Regions from separate parts of the Janthinobacterium sp. BHSEK genome, predicted to be linked through region 2. Evidence: predicted binding sites of a transcription regulator. Region 2 holds the regulator's gene; each other region holds the start of a gene.
What was found. The regulator sigma-54, encoded in region 2, starts transcription at its own class of promoters, with help from an activator protein. The targets are predictions, from matches to a motif close to TGGCANGNAANCTGCTTT.
Positions count from the first base shown of each region.

Region 1: a site for sigma-54 is predicted at 3,081-3,098, ahead of AC0V2Y_RS11970 (EDSAP-1 family PEP-CTERM protein). Genes of this name have one in related genera too.
Region 3: a site for sigma-54 is predicted at 4,809-4,826, ahead of adh (aldehyde dehydrogenase). Genes of this name have one in related genera too.

Region 1 covers NZ_JBWBYV010000030.1:94,461-101,695, reverse strand. Annotated here, with positions in the region: gene AC0V2Y_RS11995 (acyl-CoA thioesterase) at 32-490, opposite strand; gene AC0V2Y_RS11990 (hypothetical protein) at 579-947, opposite strand; gene AC0V2Y_RS11985 (hypothetical protein) at 1,077-1,214, opposite strand; gene AC0V2Y_RS11980 (hypothetical protein) at 1,436-1,609, opposite strand; gene AC0V2Y_RS11975 (nucleotide disphospho-sugar-binding domain-containing protein) at 1,775-2,983, shown strand; gene AC0V2Y_RS11970 (EDSAP-1 family PEP-CTERM protein) at 3,172-4,152, shown strand; gene AC0V2Y_RS11965 (EDSAP-1 family PEP-CTERM protein) at 4,261-5,253, shown strand; gene AC0V2Y_RS11960 (nitroreductase family protein) at 5,272-6,372, opposite strand; gene AC0V2Y_RS11955 (ThiF family adenylyltransferase) at 6,373-7,235, opposite strand, start outside.
Region 2 covers NZ_JBWBYV010000018.1:104,225-111,459, forward strand. Annotated here, with positions in the region: gene AC0V2Y_RS08845 (PTS sugar transporter subunit IIA) at 129-611, shown strand; gene hprK (HPr(Ser) kinase/phosphatase) at 648-1,583, shown strand; gene rapZ (RNase adapter RapZ) at 1,750-2,613, shown strand; gene AC0V2Y_RS08860 (enoyl-CoA hydratase/isomerase family protein) at 2,614-3,699, opposite strand; gene hpf (ribosome hibernation-promoting factor, HPF/YfiA family) at 3,836-4,195, opposite strand; gene AC0V2Y_RS08870 (RNA polymerase factor sigma-54) at 4,265-5,743, opposite strand; gene lptB (LPS export ABC transporter ATP-binding protein) at 5,748-6,503, opposite strand; gene lptA (lipopolysaccharide transport periplasmic protein LptA) at 6,503-7,084, opposite strand; gene lptC (LPS export ABC transporter periplasmic protein LptC) at 7,110-7,235, opposite strand, start outside.
Region 3 covers NZ_JBWBYV010000094.1:6,638-13,872, forward strand. Annotated here, with positions in the region: gene pedF (cytochrome c-550 PedF) at 1-340, shown strand, start outside; gene AC0V2Y_RS25765 (substrate-binding periplasmic protein) at 366-1,199, shown strand; gene AC0V2Y_RS25770 (TonB-dependent receptor family protein) at 1,359-3,497, opposite strand; gene AC0V2Y_RS25775 (beta-propeller fold lactonase family protein) at 3,702-4,658, shown strand; gene adh (aldehyde dehydrogenase) at 4,912-6,432, shown strand; gene AC0V2Y_RS25785 (DUF779 domain-containing protein) at 6,489-6,878, shown strand; gene AC0V2Y_RS25790 (PQQ-dependent methanol/ethanol family dehydrogenase) at 6,926-7,235, shown strand, end outside.

The sequences.
Region 1 (7,235 bases), on a different contig from region 2:
CTGGCGGCCGTTTTTTTATGCCCGCAACGCTTTATTTCTTCGACACCTTCTGGCGCGACAGCTTGCGCAGCTTGGCCTGCTCGAAGCGCAGCTGCTGCTCCGGCGTTTCCAGCGCCAGCGGCGGCACGGCCACGGGCTTGCGGTTGGCGTCCACGGCCACCATGGTGAAATAGCAGCTGTTGGCGTGGCGCACCAGGCGCTGCTGGATGTTTTCCGTCACCACGCGGATGCCCACTTCCATCGACGTCGTGCCCGTGTAATTGATCGAGGCCAGGAACGTCACCAGCTCGCCCACGTGGATAGGCTGCAAAAACATCACCTGGTCCACGGACAAGGTCACCACATAGCTGCCCGAATAGCGGCTGGCGCAGGCGTAGGCGACGCTGTCGAGGTATTTCAGGATGGTGCCGCCGTGCACGTTACCGGAAAAGTTGGCCATATCGGGCGTCATCAGGACCGTCATCGTCAGTTCGTGGGCCGACCAGTTCATCGCGCTGTCCAAAGTGTTCTCCAAAGGGGAAATAAAAGTGAGGGGGATGTGAAAACCGGCCCCAGGGGCCGGTTGCCGGGACAGGCTGTTACAGTCCCAGGTTGTCGATGTCGGCCAGCGATTCGCGGCCCTTGTCGGAAATGTCGTGGCCCTCGCCTTCGGCGCGCGCCACGATGTGGGCTTTCTTGCCCAGGAAGTATGCCACTTCCGTGTCCAGCTTGGTCAGCGGATCGGCGGCCACGGCGCGCAAGCCCATGATGCAGCGGCGCAGGAACAGCAGTTGCTGCGCCTTATCCGTGATGGACAGACGGCCATCGCGCGCATAGCTGAGCAGCTTCAGGCCCGACAGGCGCTTGGCATTGCGGGCAACGCAGGCGCTCGGGCGCTCGGTCTTGATGCCGCGTGCAACTTGCTCCAGCGCGTCATATTCATCGGTTGTTAATTTCTCGTTCTTCATTACTTTTCCATAAAAGGCCAGGTGTTCGGCCCCCATGGTACGCGCCCCGCTGCGCATCGGCAACAGGCAACGTGAATCTACCGCCGCCCGCCATGCGGCCAGGCGGCTGAAACACGGACGAGAAGACGCTTATTTGTAGCTGCGCAGCAGCAGCCAGGCCAGGCCGCAGCCGGCCACGGCGCCCGCCAGCGCCAGCGCGGCGAGGTTCTTGCTGGTGAGCACAGGGCGACGGCCCAGGTAGATTTTGTTATGCAAGGAATTGCCCATGATGGTCTCCTGTACAAGAATTTTTATGATGTCTCATTATAAGAACAGAATCGTGACGGCCGCATGACACTCGACAGTTCAAGCTTGATTTGTATCCACTCGGCAACATTTATTGAGATTTTTGTTGTTTAAATGGCGTGGCTATACCGCCGCGCAAGTGTTCCATTTCCGACTGGAAATAAACCACACGTCGGCAGCAGACGCGGCACGCAGCCTGCCGTTCAGCCCATCTTGACGGGCGGCGGCGGCGGCGTCGGTTCCTCGACCGGCACAGGGTCGATGTGCGGCGGCTGCTCCGGCGGCGGCGTGAGGGGATCGCCTTCCGGCGGTGGCGGCATATCGGGTTCGGGCGTGCTGTGCGCACGCAGCGGGGCATGACGGAATCGTGGCTGCATGGTAGCCTCCTTTTGTCCCACTGTAGCCGATGCGGCAAATGCCCGGCGCCCGCCTGTGGCATGCCTCGGGAACTAAACGGCGCGGCGCCGCTCCAATTGGAGAGCATCCCCTACGGTACGAGTGCAAGCGATCCCCACACGATGGCGCGCAAGAAAATCTTATTCATGGCCGAGGCAGTGACCCTGGCCCATGTTGGCCGTCCCCTGAGCCTGGCCCAGGACCTGGACGAGGACGCCTATGAGGTGCATTTTGCCTGCGCCGACGGCTATGACTTTTGTTTCAAGCAAGTCCCCTTCCGGCGCTGGCGCATCGACAGCATTTCGTCGCTGCAATTCCTGCAAGCGCTGGCCCACGGCAAGCCCGTCTACACGGAAAGCACCCTGCACGCGTACGTGGAAGACGATTTGCGCCTGCTCAATGCCGTCCAGCCCGATCTCGTGATCGGCGACTTCCGCCTGTCGCTGTCCGTCAGCGCGCGCCTGCAGCGCATTCCCTACATTACCATCAGCAACGCCTACTGGAGTCCCTGGGTGCGCCAGCACTACACGGTGCCCAGCCTGCCCCTGACCGGCATGCTGCCCATCTGGCTGGCCGATCCCCTGTTCCGCCTGATCCGGCCGCTGGCCTTCGCCTCGCATGCCGTGCCCCTGAACCGCGTGCGCCGCCGCCATGGCTTGCCCTCGCTGGGCAGCGACCTGCGGCGCATCTACACGGATGCCGACCGCACCTTGTACGCGGATATTCCGCAACTGTTCCCGCCGCACGGCATGCCGTCCACGCACGACTACCTGGGCCCCGTCATCTGGGCGCCGCCGCTCGACTTGCCGGCCTGGTGGCAGCGCCCTGAACTGAGCAGCGGACGCCCGATCATCTATGTCACCCTCGGCAGCTCGGGCCAGGGGCAGCTGCTGCCGCGCGTGCTGCGCGCGCTGGCGCCCCTGCCCGTCACCGTGCTGGCGGCCACGGCCGGCACCATCCGCGTCGATGCCGTGCCGCCGAATGCCTATGTCGCCCCCTTTTTGCCGGGCGACGCGGCCGCCCGCCGCGCCAGCCTGGTGATCTGCAACGGCGGCAGCCCCACCAGCCAGCAGGCGCTGACGGCAGGCGTGCCCGTCATCGGCATCGCCGGCAACCTCGATCAATTCCTCAACATGCACGGCATCGCCGGCGCCGGCGCCGGCCTGCTGCTGCGCGCCGACCGCTTCCAGGAAACCACCCTGCGCCATGCCGCCACGCGCATGCTCGACGATGGCCGCGCCAGACTGGCGGCGCGCCAACTGGCCACGGCCATGCGCGACTATGTGCCAGGGCAACGCCTGCTGTCCCACCTGCACGCCCTGCTGGGCTCCTTGCCGCAAGACGAGCAGCCTTGAGCGGCAGCGTCGGTTTTTCTTACAACGCGTCCGGCAACACCTGCACTGCGTCAACAAAAGCACGCCAAGTCCTTGATTTCAAAAGAACCTCATGCGTTGGCATGGAAGTCGCTTAAGTCTGGCCATGAGCACCTGCCGACAGGACTCAGGCAAGACTTCCAGACTCACTCAACCACGAGGTGAATGACATGAAACTTTCTAAACTGAAACTGCTCCCAGCGGCAGCGACACTGGCCATGCTGTGCGCGGCCGGTAGCGCACAAGCGGGCGCCTACGGCTATGCCTACAACAATATCTTCGGCCTGCAGATCGCCGCCGCCACGGGTTCCATCACCGCCCTGAACAGCACCACGATCTCGCGCGCCACGGCCACCCTGAATGGCGTCAGCGTCATCAATGGTGGTCCCGGCCTGCTCGACTCGCCCCGCGCCGCCGTCGGTGCCGTGACCAAGGGCGAGAACGACTTCACGCAACAAGGTGCCACGGGCAACTTTTCGCGCGGCGACGCGCAGATCGTCAGCACGCAGTTCCCCTCGTTCCCGCCCGGCTCCACCTCCACGCAGGCGGTGAACGTGGCCGAAGCCCATCTGGATGATCCTGCCGGCACGGCCGATGCGTCCGGGCGCAACGGTTCGACCACGGGCTTCTCCGTCAACTTCGTCGTCGGTTCCCCCACGGCAACGCTGAGCTTTGACTTCTTCTCGTCGCCATTCATGCAAGTCTTCCTGCAAAGCACAGTGGGCCAGCTGTCCACCGCGACGGCCAACCTGGTGATGACCATCACCATCACCGACTCGACCGGCGCGACTGTCTTCAACTGGACACCCGATGGCGTTATCGGCTCCGGCATCTTCGGTGGCACGGAATCGGCCGATGCGGCCAACCTGAACACCAGCCTGGCGACCAACTTCCTGACGCGCGGCAACCTGTTTACGTATGACCCCACCGGTTGCGGCACACCCACGGGCACAGGCGTGGGTACGGCTTGCGGCGGCAACTTCAGTTCCGTCAGCAATGCCCTCGCGACCGGCAACTACACCTTGACCTTGAATGCGGTGGAAAGCGTGGACCTGGTGAAACAGGCGGTGCCGGAACCTGGCACTCTTGCACTGCTGGGTCTGGGCCTGGCTGGCCTGGGCTATGCCCGCCGCCGCAAGCTTGCCGCCTGAAACAGGCAACAGGGGGATTTACAGGCGAGGGAGTCTCCTCGCCTTTTTTTATGTGGCAAGCCTGTCGGCTTTCCTTACAACGCGGCCGACCGGCAGATGAGGATTTTCATGACTATATTTTCTTGTACCCGCTTGCCAACGGCCCTGCTGGCCTTGCTGTTGCTGGCCAGCAGCGGCACTGCCAGCGCCGCCGCCTATGGCTATTCGTACACCAGCGTCTTTGGCCTGGTCATCAGCAATCCCTCCGGCTCCGTCTCCCTGCTCAGCAATATCGACCTGTCGCGCACCACCGCCACGCTCAATGGCAGCAGCATCATCCACGGCGGCAGCAACGAGATCGACGCGCCGCAAGCGACACGCGGCGCCGTGACCAAGGGAGAAAACGACTTTACGCAGCAAGGCATGGGCAATGCCTCGTATGCGCGCGGCGAGGCGCAGATCGTCACCTCGCAAATCCCGCCCTTTCCACCGGGTTCGACCAGCACGCATACCGTGAATGCGGCGGAAACCTTCCTCACGGGCGGCGGCAGCGCCGACGCCTCGGGACGCAACGGTTCCAGCACCGCGATGACCGTCAATTTCGTCGTCGGCCAACCGGGCGCGACCCTGGCCTTCGACTTCCAGGCCCTGCCCTTCATGCAGTTGTACCTGGACGCCCTGGCCGGCACAGGCTCGGCGGCCACGACGAATATGGCGATGACGTTTACCATCATCGATGAACATGGCCAGATCGTCTTCAACTGGGCCCCCGACGGCAGCCTGGGCTCCGGCATCCTGGGCGGCACCGAACTGGCCGACGCCGCCAACCTCAACACAGGATACGCGCAAACGCCGCTGACCAGCGGCAGCATGTTCACGTACGACCCCAGCGGCTGCGGCGCGCCCACGGGCACGGGCATCGGCACGACGTGCGGCGGGCAGTATGGCGCCGTCACGGACAACCTGGTGGCGGGCAGCTATACCCTGGTGTTGAACATGCTCAACAGCTCCGAACTGGCGTATGTGCCGGCGGTCACGCCGATGCCCCTACCGGGCACCTTGCCGTTGCTGGCGGCGGGCCTGGCGGCGCTGGCTGCCCTGGCGCCACGGCGGCGGCGCTGACCGCGCAGGAAGCACGCCTCACGGCCCAGCCGTGGGCGCCACCAGCAAGTCTTGCAGCGGCCGGCGCAGCGAACGCGCACTCGCCGCCGGCCCCGCGCCTATGCGCCCGAGGAACACGGCCCGCTCGACCGCCGCCGCTCCCAGCACGGCCTGGCATTGCACGGCCAGTTCCTGCGCCATGTCCTGCATGCCATCGGTGCGTGAAAAGGTGCGCCGTTCGCGCACGTAGCGGGCAAAGATCAGCGGCGTCAATTCCGGCTGCAATTGCAGGCCCAGCTGCGTGGCCGTCAGCCAGAAGCGCTGCATGGCGCGGCCGGCCGCCACGTAATCGTCGATATGGCGCGGCGGCGCATCGGCCAGCAACACGAAATGCGCGGCACAATACAGCCCCGGCAGCAAGTCCATCTGCAGCCGGGGGGCAATAGTGCCGCCCAGCCAGGTATTGAAAAAATCCACGCGGCGCCAGCTATGCATGACCCAGCGCATCAGCCGCGCCGTCATGGCATCGACACCGAGCGCCTGCTCCGGGATGCGGTCGGCACTGAAGCGCGCGCCCCATTCGATCACGTCGCGGTGCACCTTGTGCGCTTCGGGCATGGTCAGGCGCAGCTTCGCATTGTCGAACATCAGACGTGCACAGGCCAGGCGCGCGCGCGCACCTTCGCACCACTGCACGCCGTAGCCCGGCGGCAAGCTGGCCGCCAGCGCCGCCTTTTCGCTGGCGCGCAAGCTGCGCGTGCTGAGCCGGCGCCGCTGCACGCTGCGCCGGGGCAGGAAGGCCGCCAGCGCATCGGGCAGCATGCCGGGGCTGTCGACCAGCCGTACGTCGAAGGTGGGCAGGGTCTCGGGCATGGCCGTGCGCCGGCGCGCCTCCATGCGCAAGCCGTGGCAGCTGGCCGCCAGGGCCATGCTTTCGAGCAAGGCGCCCAAGGACAGCTGACTGGGATGGCCGTCGAGGTCGTACACGCAGTGGCTGCGCGTATCGAAGCCATGCACGACCACGTGCCGCTGGTCCACGACTTCAAAGCGCCAAGGCTGCGTGTTGTCGCCGCTGGGCGCCCAGCGCGCCTGCTCGAGGATGTCTTCCAGCACGGGATCGTTCAGCAATGCTTGCGCCATTTATGCCCCCTGTGCGGCGCGGCGCCGCTTGATGATGGCCATGGTCAGCCGTTGCAGCGGATGGCGGTTGCCGCCGGGACGCCATGTATGCACGAGCTTGTTGCGGTAGGCGTCGAAATGCATGCCGTGCGGCGCCGCCATCACCTTGCCGCGTTTTAACAGAATTTTCAAGGCTTCCGTGGCGGCCGCGCCCGCGCACAGCTGGCAGCCCATGATGGTCGACGGCCCGCGCCGCTCCTTCAGGTTGATGGCGGACGGGTCCACCAGATAGGGGCCGTGCAAGCCGGCCGGCGCCAATCCGACGAGAAAGCGCAGCGCCTTCTCTTCCTCGGGCAAGTCGCCCCAGCCAAAGTATTCTTCGAACGTCATGCCGCCCGGCATGAAGCTGAGCACGGCCGTGCCCATGCCCAGCGGCGCGGCCGTGATGGATGGAATTCCAAGGCGCGCGCACGTGGCGAAGGTGGCCTGGCGCGCGGGGAAGGCAAAGAAATCGAGGCCATCCACGTACAGGTCGACGCCGGCAAAGAACTCGGCCAGGTTGCTGTCGTGTATGCCGTCGGGAAACTGTTTAATCTCCAGTTCGGGATTGATGTCCGTCGCCATCTGCGCCAGCACGGCCACCTTGGGCTGGCCCAGGGTCGACATCATGGCGCCGGCCTGGCGGTTGAAGTTGGCGATATCGAAGGTGTCGAAGTCGGCGATGTGGAAGGCGCCGATGCCCAGCCGCGCCAGGGTCAGCAAGTGCACGCCGCCCACGCCGCCCATGCCCGCGATGGCCACGCGCTTGCCCCGCAAGCTCTCCTGCTCCGCCTGCGTCACCCAGCCTAGGTTGCGGGCAAATGCCGCGTGATAGGAAAAACCGT
Region 2 (7,235 bases):
ATAGGCTATAGCGCCCACTGCGCCCGCGGCGGGCGTATACTGTTGAGAATTGGCGTTACAGGCCGCGAAAACAGGCCTATAATTCGGCTCGCAAGCCCTCTGCGCATTGCACCATTTCATTGAGTGTCATGACTAATCTTAGCAAAATATTATCTCTCGAAAACGTCCTTCTGGACCTGGAAGTCTCCAGCAAGAAGCGCGCTTTCGAGCAAGCCGGCCTGATCTTCGAAAACAATTACGGCATCGCCCGCTCTACCGTCTCGGACAATCTGTTTGCCCGCGAACGCCTGGGCTCAACGGGTCTGGGCCATGGCGTGGCCGTGCCGCATGGCAGGGTCAAGGGCAGCAAGACCTTGAAATCGCCGCTGGGCGCCTTCGTGCGCCTGGCCGAGCCGATTCCGTTCGAATCGCCCGATGGCAAACCCGTCAATCTGCTGTTTTTCCTGCTGATTCCCGATCATGTCACCCAGCAACATCTGGAAATCCTGTCGGAAATCGCCGAAATGTTTTCCGATGACGCCTTCCGCACGGCATTGGCCACGGATCCGGAACCGAAATCCGTGCATTCGCGCATCGTCAATTGGCAACCCAGTCTCCAAGCGGCGGGTTAAACTTCAGGTATTCCTCCACTCCTGAAGAAGACTGCCATGTTGCAAACGCCGCTGACGATACAACGCCTGTACGACGATAATCGTGAAAGTCTGCAACTGGGCTGGTTCGCCGGCTTCCCCGGCGGCGAACGCCTGATCTCGGGCGACGTCTCGTCGGCCGCCGACCAGGTGGGCCACTTGAACCTGATCCATCCGGGCCGCATCCAGGTCTTTGGCCACCAGGAAATCAATTACTACCAGCGCCTGAAGGTCAACACGCGCACCCACGTGATCGGCGAACTGATCGCCGGCGGTCCGCCCGCGCTGATCATCGCGCAAGGGCTGGAAACGCCGCCCGACATCCTCGCCATCTGCGACGAGCAAAACATCCCCCTGTTCTCGACCCCGCTGCCGGCTGCGCAAGTGATCGACTTCCTGCGCGTCTACCTGTCGAAAAAGTTGGCACAACGCATCATCATGCATGGCGTGTTCATGGACGTGCTGGGTGTGGGCGTGCTGATCACGGGCGATTCGGGCCTGGGCAAGAGCGAGCTGGGGCTGGAGCTGATTTCGCGCAGCCACGGCCTGGTGGCCGACGACGCCGTCGAATTCTCGCGCATCGCGCCGAACATGATCGAAGGCCGCTGCCCGCCCCTGCTGCAAAACCTGCTGGAAGTGCGGGGCCTGGGTTTACTCGACATCAAGGCCATCTTTGGCGAAACGGCCGTGCGCCGCAAGATGCGCCTGAAACTGATCGTGCACCTGGTGCGCCGCAACGCGCTGGAGGAAGAAGTCGAGCGCCTGCCCTTCCTGTTCCCCACGGAAGACGTGCTGGGCTTGCCCGTGCGCAAGGTCGTCATCCCCGTCGCCGCCGGCCGCAACATCGCCGTGCTGCTGGAAGCGGCCGTGCGCAACACGATTCTGCAGCTGCGCGGCATCGATACCTTGCAGGAGTTCATGGAGCGGCAACGCCTCGCCATGAGTGGCGATTAACAACGTAGGTCGGATTAGCGGGGCCGCCGAGGTGGGGCAAGGCCCCGCGTAATCCGACGACAATGTTGGCGCGTGCAGCAAAGAAATACCACAGTCCAAATTGCAATAATTTGTAAAGATAATTGCCTCGGGAGCGCAGTGCCGTCCTTTATTGTATGATCGGGCTATGCATATCGTCCTTATCACCGGAATATCCGGCTCCGGTAAATCCGTCGCGCTCAATGTGCTGGAAGATACCGGCTACTATTGTGTCGACAACCTGCCACCGGCCTTGCTGCCGAGCCTGGTGCAAACCCTGCTTGACGAGGGCACGCCGCAGCTGGCCGTGGCCGTCGATGCGCGCAGCGCCGAGTCGCTCGTCAGCTTGCCGCACAATGTAGCCCTGTTGCGCGACCAGGGGCATGACGTCAAGGTCATGTTCCTGACAGCCACCACGCATTCGCTGGTGGCGCGCTTCTCGGAAACGCGGCGCAGCCATCCCCTGTCGCACGAATTGCGCCCGAACCAGAATCCGGCCAGCCGCCGCACCCTGATCGAGTGCATCTCGGAAGAACGCGAACGCCTGTCGGCCATCGAGCAGCTGGGCCATGTGATCGATACCTCGGAACTGAGCGCCAACAAGCTGCGTGCCTGGATCAAGGATATCGTCGCCTCCGAACGCGCGCCGCTGACCCTGTTCTTCGAATCGTTCGCCTTCAAGCTGGGCGTGCCGCTCGATGCCGATTTCGTCTTCGATGTGCGGGCCTTGCCCAATCCCTATTACGACCTGGCGCTGCGCCCGCTCGACGGCCGCGACGCGCCCGTGATCGCCTTCCTCGACGCGCAGCCGAGCGCGCTGGAATTGCTGGCCGACATCCGCGCCTTCATCGAGAAATGGCTGCCGTCGTTCAAGTCCGACAACCGCAGCTACCTGACGGTGGCTCTGGGTTGCACGGGCGGCCAGCACCGCTCCGTGTACATGGCGGAGCGGCTGGCGCAATACTTCGGCCCCAACGAGCGGGTCGTACTGCGCCACCGCGAGCGTTCTTAATCAGTCGAGGTGGCGCAGCGGATGCGCTTGCGCCGGCCACACGGGGGCGAAGAAGCGCGCCACCATGGCTGCATCGACCTCGCCCAGGCTGGCAGGCTGCCAGCGCGGCGCATTGTCCTTGTCGACCACCAGCGCGCGCACGCCTTCGAGCACTTCGCCATGCTCGAAATTGTGGCGCACCAGCGTGCGCTCCATGCGCAGGCAATCGGCCACGCCCAGATGGGCGCCCCGCTGCAGCAACTCCAGGGTCACGCACATCATCAAGGGCGAACGCAAGCGCATGGCCGCCAGGGCCTTCGCGGCGAACGCGCTGTCGTCCTGCGCCAGCGAGGTCATGATGGCCGCCACCGAACCCGCGCTGAAGTGGCGGTCCAGCGCCGCGCGCGCCGCGGCCAGGGGGGAAGCGCCCGCCTCGGCCTGGAAGGGCGCCGCCAGCGCCTTGATGGCGACCGGCAAGGCCTCGCCCGGCGTGGACTCGAACAGGGCCAGCAACGCCCCCATCTGCGCCTCGGGCAGATACACATCGGCCAGGCCCGTGTACAGGGCGTCGGCCGCGTTGATCGTCAAGCCCGTCAAGCCCAGGTACAGGCCCAGCCGGCCCGCCAGGCGGGAAAGAAAGTAACTGCCGCCCACGTCGGGGAACAGGCCGATATTGACTTCCGGCATGGCCATGCGCGTGCGGCCTGTGACGATGCGCAGGCGGTTGCCGGGCCCCGCTTGCGCCACGCCCATGCCGCCGCCCATCACCACGCCGTCCATCACGGCGATATACGGTTTCGGGTAGAAGTGAATCAGATGATTTAAAGCATATTCTTCTGTAAAGAAATCTTCCAGCTGGGCGCTGCCGCCTTGCGGCGTGGCCAGGCCCGCATCGTAAAAGAAACGGATGTCGCCGCCGGCGCACAGGGCTTTCTCGCTGCTGGAGCGGATCACCACGGCGTCCACCTGCGGGTCGTCGCGCCAGGCCAGCAAGGCCGCGCTCAGGGCCCGCACCATCTCCAGCGACAGGGAATTCAAGGCTTTCGGACGGTCGAGCACGATGTGCCCCGTGCGGTGGCGGATGGAGGTCTGGACGAAGTCGCTCATGGCAGGATGGAAAGAAGTGAAAGTGCCAACATTCTAGCCCCTGCGCGGGGAACATTGCGTTCGACAGGGACGGGCGCAAAAAAGGGCGCAATGTGCGCCCTTAGTTGATCACAACCGGTTGAAAGTCGCAGGCCGCTTAGGCGGCGGCGAATTCTTCTTCCGAGTTGTCTGGCAGATGCTTGATCGCCTCTTTACCGTGCCCTTGCACTTTGGTTTTGTATTTCATCACTTGCCTATCGAGCTTGTCGATCAGGGCATCGATCGCGGCATACAGGTCTTGCGCCAGGCTTTCCACATAGACGGTTTTGCCACTCAGACGCAGGTTGACTTCGGCCTTTTGACGTTTTTCTTTCTCTTTGAGGTTATCCACGGTCAGAATCACGGCGATATCGATGACTTGATCGAAATGACGTTTCACGCGCTCCAGCTTCGTTTGTACGTATTCACGGATGGCTGGTGTCACTTCGAGATGATGTCCGCTGATGGTGAGATTCATACACACTCCTAAAGATGATCGGGTTCGTGCGGTCCATCCTATCCGGCCCGCAGAGGAACCGAAAAAAACTTACAAACACTTACGCAGGCTCACTGGCGGAATTTTCAATGCTTCCCGGTATTTGGCAACAGTACGTCGCGCAATCACCATGCCTTGTTCCCCCAGCATGTCCGCAATCTTACTGTCGGATAAAGGATTTTTAGGGTCTTCTGCTCCTGTCAGTTGCACGATCAATGCCCGTATCGCCGTCGATGACGCTTCGCCCCCCGCTTCGGTGGCGACGTGGCTACCAAAGAAATATTTCAACTCGAACATGCCGTGCGGGGTCAGCATGTACTTTTGAGTTGTTACCCGCGAGATAGTACTCTCGTGTAAACCCAGTGTATCAGCTATTTCACGGAGCACAAGGGGGCGCATGGCAACGGCCCCATGCGAGAAAAAGTTCTTTTGCCTTTCTACTATCGCCTGCGCCACGCGCAGGATCGTGTCGAAGCGCTGGCGCATATTCTTGATCAGCCACTTGGCTTCCTGCAACTGTGCGCCCATGGCGCCCTCGCCCTTGCCCTGCTTGAGCAGGTTGGCGTACATGGCGTTGACGCGCAGGCGCGGCATGACGTCGTTGTTCAGGGTGACTTGCCAGCCATTGCGCGCGCGCTTGACGACGACGTCGGGCACCACATAGTCGGACACGTCCGAGGCGAACACGGCGCCCGGGTGCGGATTGCACTGGCGAATCACCGTCTGCGCCTCGCGCAAGTCTTCCTCGTCGCAATCGAGGGCTTTCTTCAGCTTGTTGAAATCGCGCTGGGCAAACCAGGCCAGGTGCTTTTCCACGATGACGAGGGCCATGCGCCGCGTCACCATGGCGACGTGCGGCAAGCGCTTGATCTGCAGCGCCAGGCATTCGGACGCATTGCGCGCGCCCACGCCCGGCGGATCGAAACTTTGCAGCAGCGACAAGGCCGTGCGCATCTCGTCGGCGTCGATTTCCAGCTCTTCCGGCAGGCGCGCCAGGATGTCGTCGAGCGACTCTTCCAGATAGCCATTGTCGTCGAGCGCGTCGATGATCAGCTCGACCAGCGCACGGTCGCGCAACTCGAGCACCGTCACGCGCATCTGCTCCATCAGGTGCTCGCGCAGGGTGCAGTGGTGGGCCTCCAATTGCGGACGGGAATCTTCGTCGTCGGGCGCCTTGCCCCGGCTCGCCTCGCTCCAGTCGCTGTCGCCGCCATCCGCGGCGGCCGCGCCGTCGCCCCCCTCGCCGTCAAACGTTTCCGCTTCGGCCGGCGCTGCGGGCGCCTCCTGGCCTGGCGGCTGGGGCGGCGCTTCGGCCGGCGCGGCCGTGGAACTCAAGGCCCCGTCGGACAGCAGGCGCAGCGAACGGTCGAGCGGATCGTCGAGGCGCTCGAGCAAGGGATTGTCCGTCAGCAGCTGCTCGAGTTCCTGGTGCAATTCCAGGGTAGACAATTGCAACAGGCGTATCGATTGCTGCAACTGCGGCGTCAGTGCCAGATGCTGCGAAGTGCGCAGCTGCAATGATTGTTTCATTGGCTCACATGCGGAAGTGTTCGCCCAGATAGACCCGGCGTACCGACTCGTTGGCGATGATGTCGTCGGGGCGTCCCGACGCCAGCACCGAGCCCTGGTTGATGATGTAGGCACGGTCGCAAATACCCAGCGTCTCGCGCACATTATGATCGGTGATCAGCACGCCGATATTGCGCTCCTTCAAGAAGCGCACGATGCGCTGGATCTCGATGACGGCGATCGGATCGACGCCGGCGAAGGGCTCGTCGAGCAGCACGAAACGGGGATCGGTGGCCAGCGCGCGGGCGATTTCCACGCGGCGGCGCTCGCCGCCCGACAGGGACAGGGCCTGGTTCTCGCGCAGCTTTTCAATCTGCAGGTCGGCCAGCAGTTTATCCAGGCGCTCCTCGATCTCGGCCTTCTTCAGGGGGCGGCCTTCGACGGTCTGGATTTCCAGCACGGCACGGATATTGTCTTCCACCGTCAGCTTGCGGAACACGGACGCTTCCTGCGGCAGGTACGACAGGCCCATCTGCGCGCGGCGGTGGATCGGCAGGCTGGAAATGTCCACGCCGCTGATATCGATGCTGCCGCCATCGGACGGCACCAGGCCGACGATCATGTAGAACGACGTGGTCTTGCCGGCGCCGTTCGGGCCCAGCAGCCCCACCACTTCGCCGCATTCGACTTGCAGCGAGACGTCATGCACGACTTGCCGCTTGCCATAGGTTTTTTGCAGCCCGCGAACGATCAGGGTACTGCCGCAACGAGTATTGTCCATTATTTCGTTCCTGGCGCAGGCGTGGCCGGCGCTTTCTCCGCCGCGGGCGCCTTGGTCTTCGGCTGGATCACCATGCGCACGCTGCCGCCATCGGGGGTGCTGGTGCCGCTGTTGGAATTTTCCATCGCAAACACTTCCTTGCGGCTGTCATACGAGATGAAGGCGCCATTGGCCACGTCGGTCACTTTCGTGCCCTCCAGGCGCGTCAGCTTGGCCCTGGAAAACAGTTTCACCACTTCCGTCTTGTTGTCGTATTCCACGCGCTCCGCTTCGCCTTCGACCCACAGGTCGCCCGCGCCATCGCGCTTCTGGCGGAAGGTGGCCAGCTTGCCGGGATCGGCCCAGAAGGTAATGAACTGGTAGCCTTGCGGGTCTTCCGTGATCAGGGCCCGGCCCGCCTTCATGGTCAGGGTGCCCTTGACCAGCACGACGTCGCCCGTCAGGGTACGGATCTGCTTGACGTCATCGACGTGGCCGCTACGCGCCGTGATGACGGCTTCCTTCTCGGAATCGGCCTTCTCGGCATGCGCCACGCCCATCATGGCCAGAGAAAATACGCTCAACAGCAAGATGTTCTTCATAGTATGGTTTCCTTGTTTCATTCTGTCATTTTGCCGCCGCGGCCGGGCGCGGTTTCGGCGGGAGTACCATGCGCAGCGCATTTTGCACTTCCACCACGCCGGTGGCGTTATTGGCCTTCATGCCGATGCCATTGAGGCGCGAAGTACCCGT
Region 3 (7,235 bases), on a different contig from region 2:
CAAGTGGCTCGAGCAAAACCCGTATCGGGGCAACAAGCTGGCCCTGACAGTGGGCACGTCGGCCTATAACCAGAATTGCGCGCGCTGCCACGGCATCGAAGCCATCTCGGGCGGTATCGCGCCGGACTTGCGCCAGCTGGACCGCGATTGCTTCAGTATCAAGAATGAGACAAAGAAACAGGCTTGCTATAAGGAAACGGACAATTACTATCTCACCACCATCCGCCACGGTAAAGTGCGCAATGGCGCCGTGTACATGCCGCCGTTCGAAGGCGTGTTCAACCAGGAAGCCATGTGGGCCATCAAGACCTATCTGGAAACCCGCCGCGAGTCCAATTAAGCCGAATTGATCACGAAGGAGTCCCATGCGTTCATTTCAACTCCGGGGCACGCGCGCAATGCTGTCGCTCGCCTGCCTGGCGCTGTGCGCCGCCGCGCCGGCGCGCGCCGACTGGCAGAAAGTGCAGCAGTCGGGCAGCCTGAAAGTGGCGGTGTACAACGAGTTCGCGCCGTTTTCCGACAAGGGCACGGGCATCGATATCGACATTGCCGAAGCGCTGGCGAAAAAGCTGGGCTTGAAACTGAGCTTGCTGCCATTTCCCGCCGGCGAAAACCTCAACGATGATTTGCGCAATATGGTGTGGAAGGGGCATTACCTCGGTTATGGCCCCGCCGACGTGATGCTGCACGTGCCGGTCGACAAGAAATTGATGGCGGATAACGACAAGGTCGAGATCTTCGCGCCGTACTACGTGGAAACCGTGCGCCTGGCGCGCAGCGCGCATGCCGTGCCGCAATTCGATGGCGTCGCCTCGCTGGCTGGCAAGCGTATCGGCGTGGAAAAGGTCTCGATCGCCGCCATGCTGATGCTGGGCGAGGACAATGGCAAGTATCGCGACGATGTGCGCATCTTCGATACGGCCGCCGAAGCCTTGCAGCAATTGCAAGCAGGCAAGCTCGACGCCGTGCTGGCGAATCGCTCGGAAATCGAGTCGGTGCTCAAAAGCGATCCCGCTTTCCCCTTGAGCGAAGTGGCGTTCGCCCGCTTGCCGCGTGCCGGCTGGGCCGTGGGCCTGGCCGTCAGCAAGCAACAGCTCGATGTAGCCAAGTTACTGCAGGCGGCCATGAACGAGATGGCGGCCAGCGGCGAATTGAAAGCCATCTTTGAGAAGTATGGCGTGAAGGAAGCGCGGCCGTAGCAGACTATGCTGAATGGTAAAAGCCCGCGCTTCGGAAGAGGCGCGGGCTTTTTCATGAGAACGCCTGAAAAATGTTCAGGGCAAGGCGCATTGCCGCAGGCAGTACGAATAGTACGACAAGGCAATGCAACGCCGCCATGGACTTTTTCTCAGGTGTTCTTAAAAGGAGTATTGGGCGCTCACACCCAACAACCAGTTACGGCCCGGCGCCGCTTCATAGTAGCGCTTGTTGCTGTCGCCGACGATGACGGAACCCACGTAGGTCTTGTCGAAAAGATTGTTCAGGCGGGCAAACTCTTTGAAGCGCCAATTCCCTACGTTTTGTTTGGCGTTGAAGCGCGCATTGAACACCGTGTAGCCGGGCGCCGGTTTTTCGCTGTTGCTGTCTTCCGCGTAGACCTGGTTGCTGGCCACGCTTTCCACTGCCGCGCCGAAACGGTCCAGCGTATCTTTCCAGGCCAGTTCCGCAAACAGGTTGGCGCTGGGGACGCCAGGCAAGCGGCTGCCTTCGCGTACGCTGCCAAACGCCTGGTCATACACGGCGTGCAGGCTGGTCAGCGCCACTTTTGTCGTGAAACCATATGGCAAGCTGGAGTCGAGCGACACTTCCATGCCCTGGCGCAAGGTCTTGCCCGCATTGCGGTAGCTGGTGCGCCCGCCGCTGGAACTGTCGACCACCAGTTCGTCGTCGGTCTTGATCTGGAACACGGCCGCGTTCACATGCGTGTTGTGATTGATCCTGGCCTTGATACCCGCTTCCAGGTTGGTGCTGGTGGCCGGTTTCAGCTGGTAATTGAAGCCGCCGCCCGTGCCCGAGTAAAACAGTTCGTTCAGGGTGGGTGCTTCGAAACCGCGCGCGGCGCTGGCATACACGTTGACGTTGGGCGTCAGTTTATACAGCAGGCCCAGCACCGGCGTCGTGTGGCTGAATTCCAGGCTGCCGCTGTCGTCGCCATTGCCGAGGAAATGGTCGTTGACCGACACTTTCATCTTGCTGTAGCGCAAACCTGCGCTCAGCATCCATGGCCCGCTCTGCCATTCCGCCTGGATATACGGATCGAGGCTGGAGACGACATCCTGCTCGTCGCGGCGCAGCTTGCCCTTCACGCCAAACGTGTTGCCGATGTAATTTTCATAACCGGTGCGGTCATCGCTGGAGCGGCCATAGTCGATGCCGATGGTGGTGCTCAGCTTGCCGCCGGCCAACTGGCTGACGTGCAGCCAATTGGTGTCGATGCCATAGAACTGGCGCTGGAAGTCGACCACGCCGCCCGAATGGCTGGCGGGCGCCTGGAAACCCTTGGTGAATGCCTGGTACTGGATCACGTCGCGGTTGCCGCCGTAGGCCGTCACGTGCAGGCGGTCATCGCCGAACGACTGTTCATAGGTGGCGCCGATTTGCTGGTGGTCGATGCTTTTGCGCGTGTTGTAGCGTTCGGCCAGGGTGCGCTTCGGGTTTTGCGTGTCCGTCGCATCGATTTCGCCGGCGCGCGGATCGCGCGCAAACGTGGCCCAGGTGGCGCCCAGCGGATCTTGCGTATTGCCTTGGTGCAGGCTGTTGGCGACGATGGTCAGTTTGCTGTCCGTAGTGGGCTTGACGGTGATCTTGCCGAACGCCTGTTCGCGCGTGGCGGCGCTGTGGTCGCGGAAGCCATCCGTGCGGAAACGCGAGCCGTCGAGCACGTAACCGATACCGCCTGCCTGGCCTTGCGCCGACAGGTCCACCTTGCTGGTGCCGTAGCTGCCGCCCGTCACGTTCAGTTCGACGGAGGGGGGATTTTGCCCATCCTTGGAAAACAGCTGGATCACGCCGCCAGAGTGGTTGCCGTAGATGGCGGAAAACGGCCCGCGCAGCACTTCGATGCGCTCGGCCGTATCGAGGTTGAAGGTGGCGGCCTGGCCTTGCCCGTCGGGCATGCTGGCGGGAATGCCATCGCTGATCAGCTTGACGCCGCGCACGCCGAAGGCCGAGCGGGCGCCGAAGCCGCGCGACGAGATCTGCAAGTCTTGCGCGTAGTTCTGGCGGTTTTGCACGACCAGGCCAGGCACGGCGGCCAGCGCTTCCGAGGCGTTGACGCGGATCTGGCCCTCCTGGATGCGGGCGCTGTCGACGACGTCGATCGAGGCCGGCACTTCCTGGCTGGGATGGGCGATGCGGCTGCCGCTGATGACCACCGTCTCCATGAGTTGCCCGGCGGCCAAGCCAGCAGGCTCGGCTGCAAAGACGTGGGGGGCGAGGGTGGCGCTGCCGGCGACAAACAGGCTGGCGATGGTGTTCAGGCGGAAACGATGCTGCATGCGGATTCTCCAATGTGAATAAAAGCCTGCTTGAGCGCGTGCGCGGCACAGGTCTGCCTAGTTGTATCAAGCAATATGCCTGCCATGTCTCCATTGGTGGGCGGAAATTATACGCGTGTCAGTGGCACGGCGTTTGCATGCAGCAATTATCAGATGCGCCGCTACCGCGCGCTTTTCCTGTGTTTTGCCATTGAAAAGGTGATTATGCCCAACTTCTTCCCGCGCTTGCGCCAGATGTGCTGGCTGCTGCCTGCGCTCTTCAGCACGGCCCTCCAGGCCGCTCCTTTTGCCTATGTCCCCAATGAAAAGTCGGGCACCGTGAGCGTGATCGACACGGCGACCGACCAGGTGGTGCGCCAGATCGCGGCGGGCAAGCGTCCGCGCGGCATCGCCGCCGATCCCACCGGACGGCAATTGTTTGTCACGGACGCCGCCAGCAGCGCCTTGCTGCTGATCGATAACGTGACCGGCGCGCCCGTGCGCACGGTGACGCTGGGCAAGTCGCCCGAAGGCGTCAGCGCCTCGCATGACGGTCATTACGTGGCCGTGGCCGTCGAGGAAAACAATAGCGTGGCCTTGCTCGATGGCCATACAGGTACCTTGCTCGTCGACATCAAGGTGCAGGGACGCAACCCGGAGCATGCCGTGTTCAGCCCCGATGGGCGCTGGCTGCTGGTCAGTGCGGAAGAGGCCGAGCAAGTCGATGTCATCGATGTGGCGCAACGCCGCCAGGTGGCGTCCATCGCCGTGGGCTTGCGTCCGCGCGGCATCGGTTTCAGTCCGGACTCGGGCCGCGCCTACGTGGCGTGCGAACTGGTCAATGCCGTATATGTGATCGACATGGCGGCGCGCCAGGCGATTGCCACCATTCCAGCAGGCAAGAATGCCAACGGCATCGTCGTCCATCCCGGCGGCAGGCAAGTGTATGTCTCGAACGGCACGGACGGCACGGTGATGGTGATCGATACGGCCAGCAAGCAGGTGACGGCCACCATTCCCGTTGGCAAGCGCCCGTGGAACATGGCCATCACGCCCGACGGGGCCAAGCTGTACGTGGCCAATGGCCGCTCGAACAGCATTTCCGTCATCGATACGGCCAGCGCGCGCAAGGTGGCCGATATCGCCGTCGGCGAATTGCCATGGGGCGTGGTGATTCGGTAGCGGTACAGGAACAGGTGTTCCAGTCTGGTACACCTGTTCCATTGTGCAGCGGCGATGGCGCGCTACGGCAGCAATTGAACCCGCCGATATCGCCACCAGGTCCTTGCAACAGAGGTAAAACCCGCTAAGTTGGGTAGGGGGATGGCGAGCTGGCACGGCATTTGCGGAAGACTGCGTGTACTCACCCCATCTGTACCAGGACGTTTGATTTTAATTAAGTAACTCCATTCTAATTAACCCGATAGAGGACGACATGAATCTCGCAGACATCAGCAAACTGGGCGTAGCCAATCCCTTCAAACAACGCTATGACAATTACATCGGCGGCAAATTCGTTGCACCAGTAAAAGGTGAATACTTTCCCAACATTACGCCGATCACCGGCTTGCCGTTTTGCGAAATCGCCCGTTCCACGACGGAAGACGTCGAGCTGGCGCTGGATGCCGCCCATGCCGCCAAGGATGCCTGGGGCAAGACTTCGCCTGCCGAGCGCGCCAATATCCTGAACCGCATCGCCGACCGCATCGAACAGAACCTGAGCCTGATCGCCACGGCGGAAACCATCGACAACGGCAAGCCGATCCGTGAAACGATGAATGCCGACATTCCGCTGGCCATCGACCATTTCCGCTACTTCGCCGGCTGCATCCGCGCGCAGGAAGGTTCCGTCGCGCAAATCGACGCGGAAACCTATGCCTATCACTACCATGAGCCGCTGGGCGTCGTGGGCCAGATCATTCCATGGAATTTCCCGATCCTGATGGCCGTGTGGAAACTGGCGCCAGCGCTGGCCGCCGGCAATTGCGTCGTCCTGAAACCGGCCGAGCAAACCCCTGCTTCCATCATGGTGTTGATCGAGCTGATCGGCGACCTGCTGCCGCCCGGCGTATTGAACATCATCAACGGTTTCGGCCTGGAAGCGGGCAAGCCGCTGGCGTCGAGCAAGCGCATCGCCAAGATCGCCTTCACGGGCGAAACGGGCACGGGCCGCCTGATCATGGGCTACGCCGCGCAAAACCTGATTCCCGTCACCCTGGAGCTGGGCGGCAAATCGCCGAACATCTTCTTTGCAGATGTGATGGATGCCGATGATGATTATTTCGACAAGTGCCTGGAAGGTTTTGCCATGTTTGCGCTGAATCAAGGCGAGGTGTGCACCTGCCCATCGCGCGTGCTGATCCAGGAATCGATCTACGAGAAATTCATCGAACGGGCCCTGAAGCGCGTGGCCGCGATCAAGCAGGGCAACCCGCTCGATGCTTCCACCATGATCGGCGCCCAGGCGTCGCAGGAGCAGCTGGAAAAAATCCTGTCCTACCTCGACATCGGCCGCCAGGAAGGCGCCGAAGTGCTGGCCGGCGGCGAGCGCAACACGCAGGCGGGCGACCTGGAAGGCGGCTACTACGTGCGTCCGACCGTGTTCAAGGGCAACAACAAGATGCGCATCTTCCAGGAAGAAATTTTCGGACCGGTCGTCTCCGTGACGACCTTCAAGGACGAGGCCGACGCGCTGGCGATTGCCAACGACACCTTGTACGGCCTGGGCGCCGGCCTGTGGACGCGTGACGGTTCGCGCGCCTTCCGCATGGGCCGCGCCATCCAGGCGGGCCGCGTGTGGACCAATTGCTACCACCTGTATCCGGCCCACGCCGCATTCGGCGGCTACAAGCAATCGGGCATCGGCCGCGAAAACCACAAGATGATGCTCGGCCACTACCAGCAAACGAAGAACTTGCTGGTGAGCTATAGCCCGAAAGCGCTGGGCTTCTTCTAAACCGGCAACAGGCGCCGCGCCTGTTCAACCAGGCGCGGCGCGCAGAAAGGGATGCCATGAGTGCAGCAATTGCCAGGGTGGTCGCCACCGATGCGGCGCTGGAAATGATGGACAAGTTGCGCCAGCGTCACGGCCCGCTGATGTTTTTCCAGTCCGGCGGCTGCTGCGACGGCAGTGCGCCCATGTGCTATGCGCTGGGCGAGTTCGATGTCAGCGACACCGACATTTATCTCGGCAATTTGAATGGCACACCGTTCTACATGGGACTCGAGCAATTCGAGTACTGGGAGCATACCCAGCTGATTATCGATGTGGTCGATGGCAATGGCGGCATGTTTTCACTCGACAACGGCACGGGCAAGCGCTTCTTGACGCGCTCACGCCTGTTCACCGATGAAGAGTGTGCGCTGTTGCATGCCCAGCCGCATGAGCACCGCAAGACTTGACACACATACTAATAAAACAGAGGGAGATGATTGTGCAGAAAAAAATAATGGGGATACTCATCGGTTTGGGCTTGGCGTCGCTGGCCCAGGCGGCCGATGTGGGCAATGTCACCACCGCCATGCTCGACAGCACGGCGAAGAATCCGTCCAGCGTGCTGTCGTTCGGCATGGGCACGCAGGGCCAGCGCTATTCGCCGTTGACGCAAATCAATGACAAGACCGTGGCCAAGCTGGTGCCGGCCTGGTCGTTCTCGTTTGGCGGCGAAAAGCAGCGGGGCCAGGAATCGCAGCCCTTGATTCATAACGGCAAGATGTTCGTCACGGCATCGTATTCGCGCATCTTTGCCGTTGACCTGA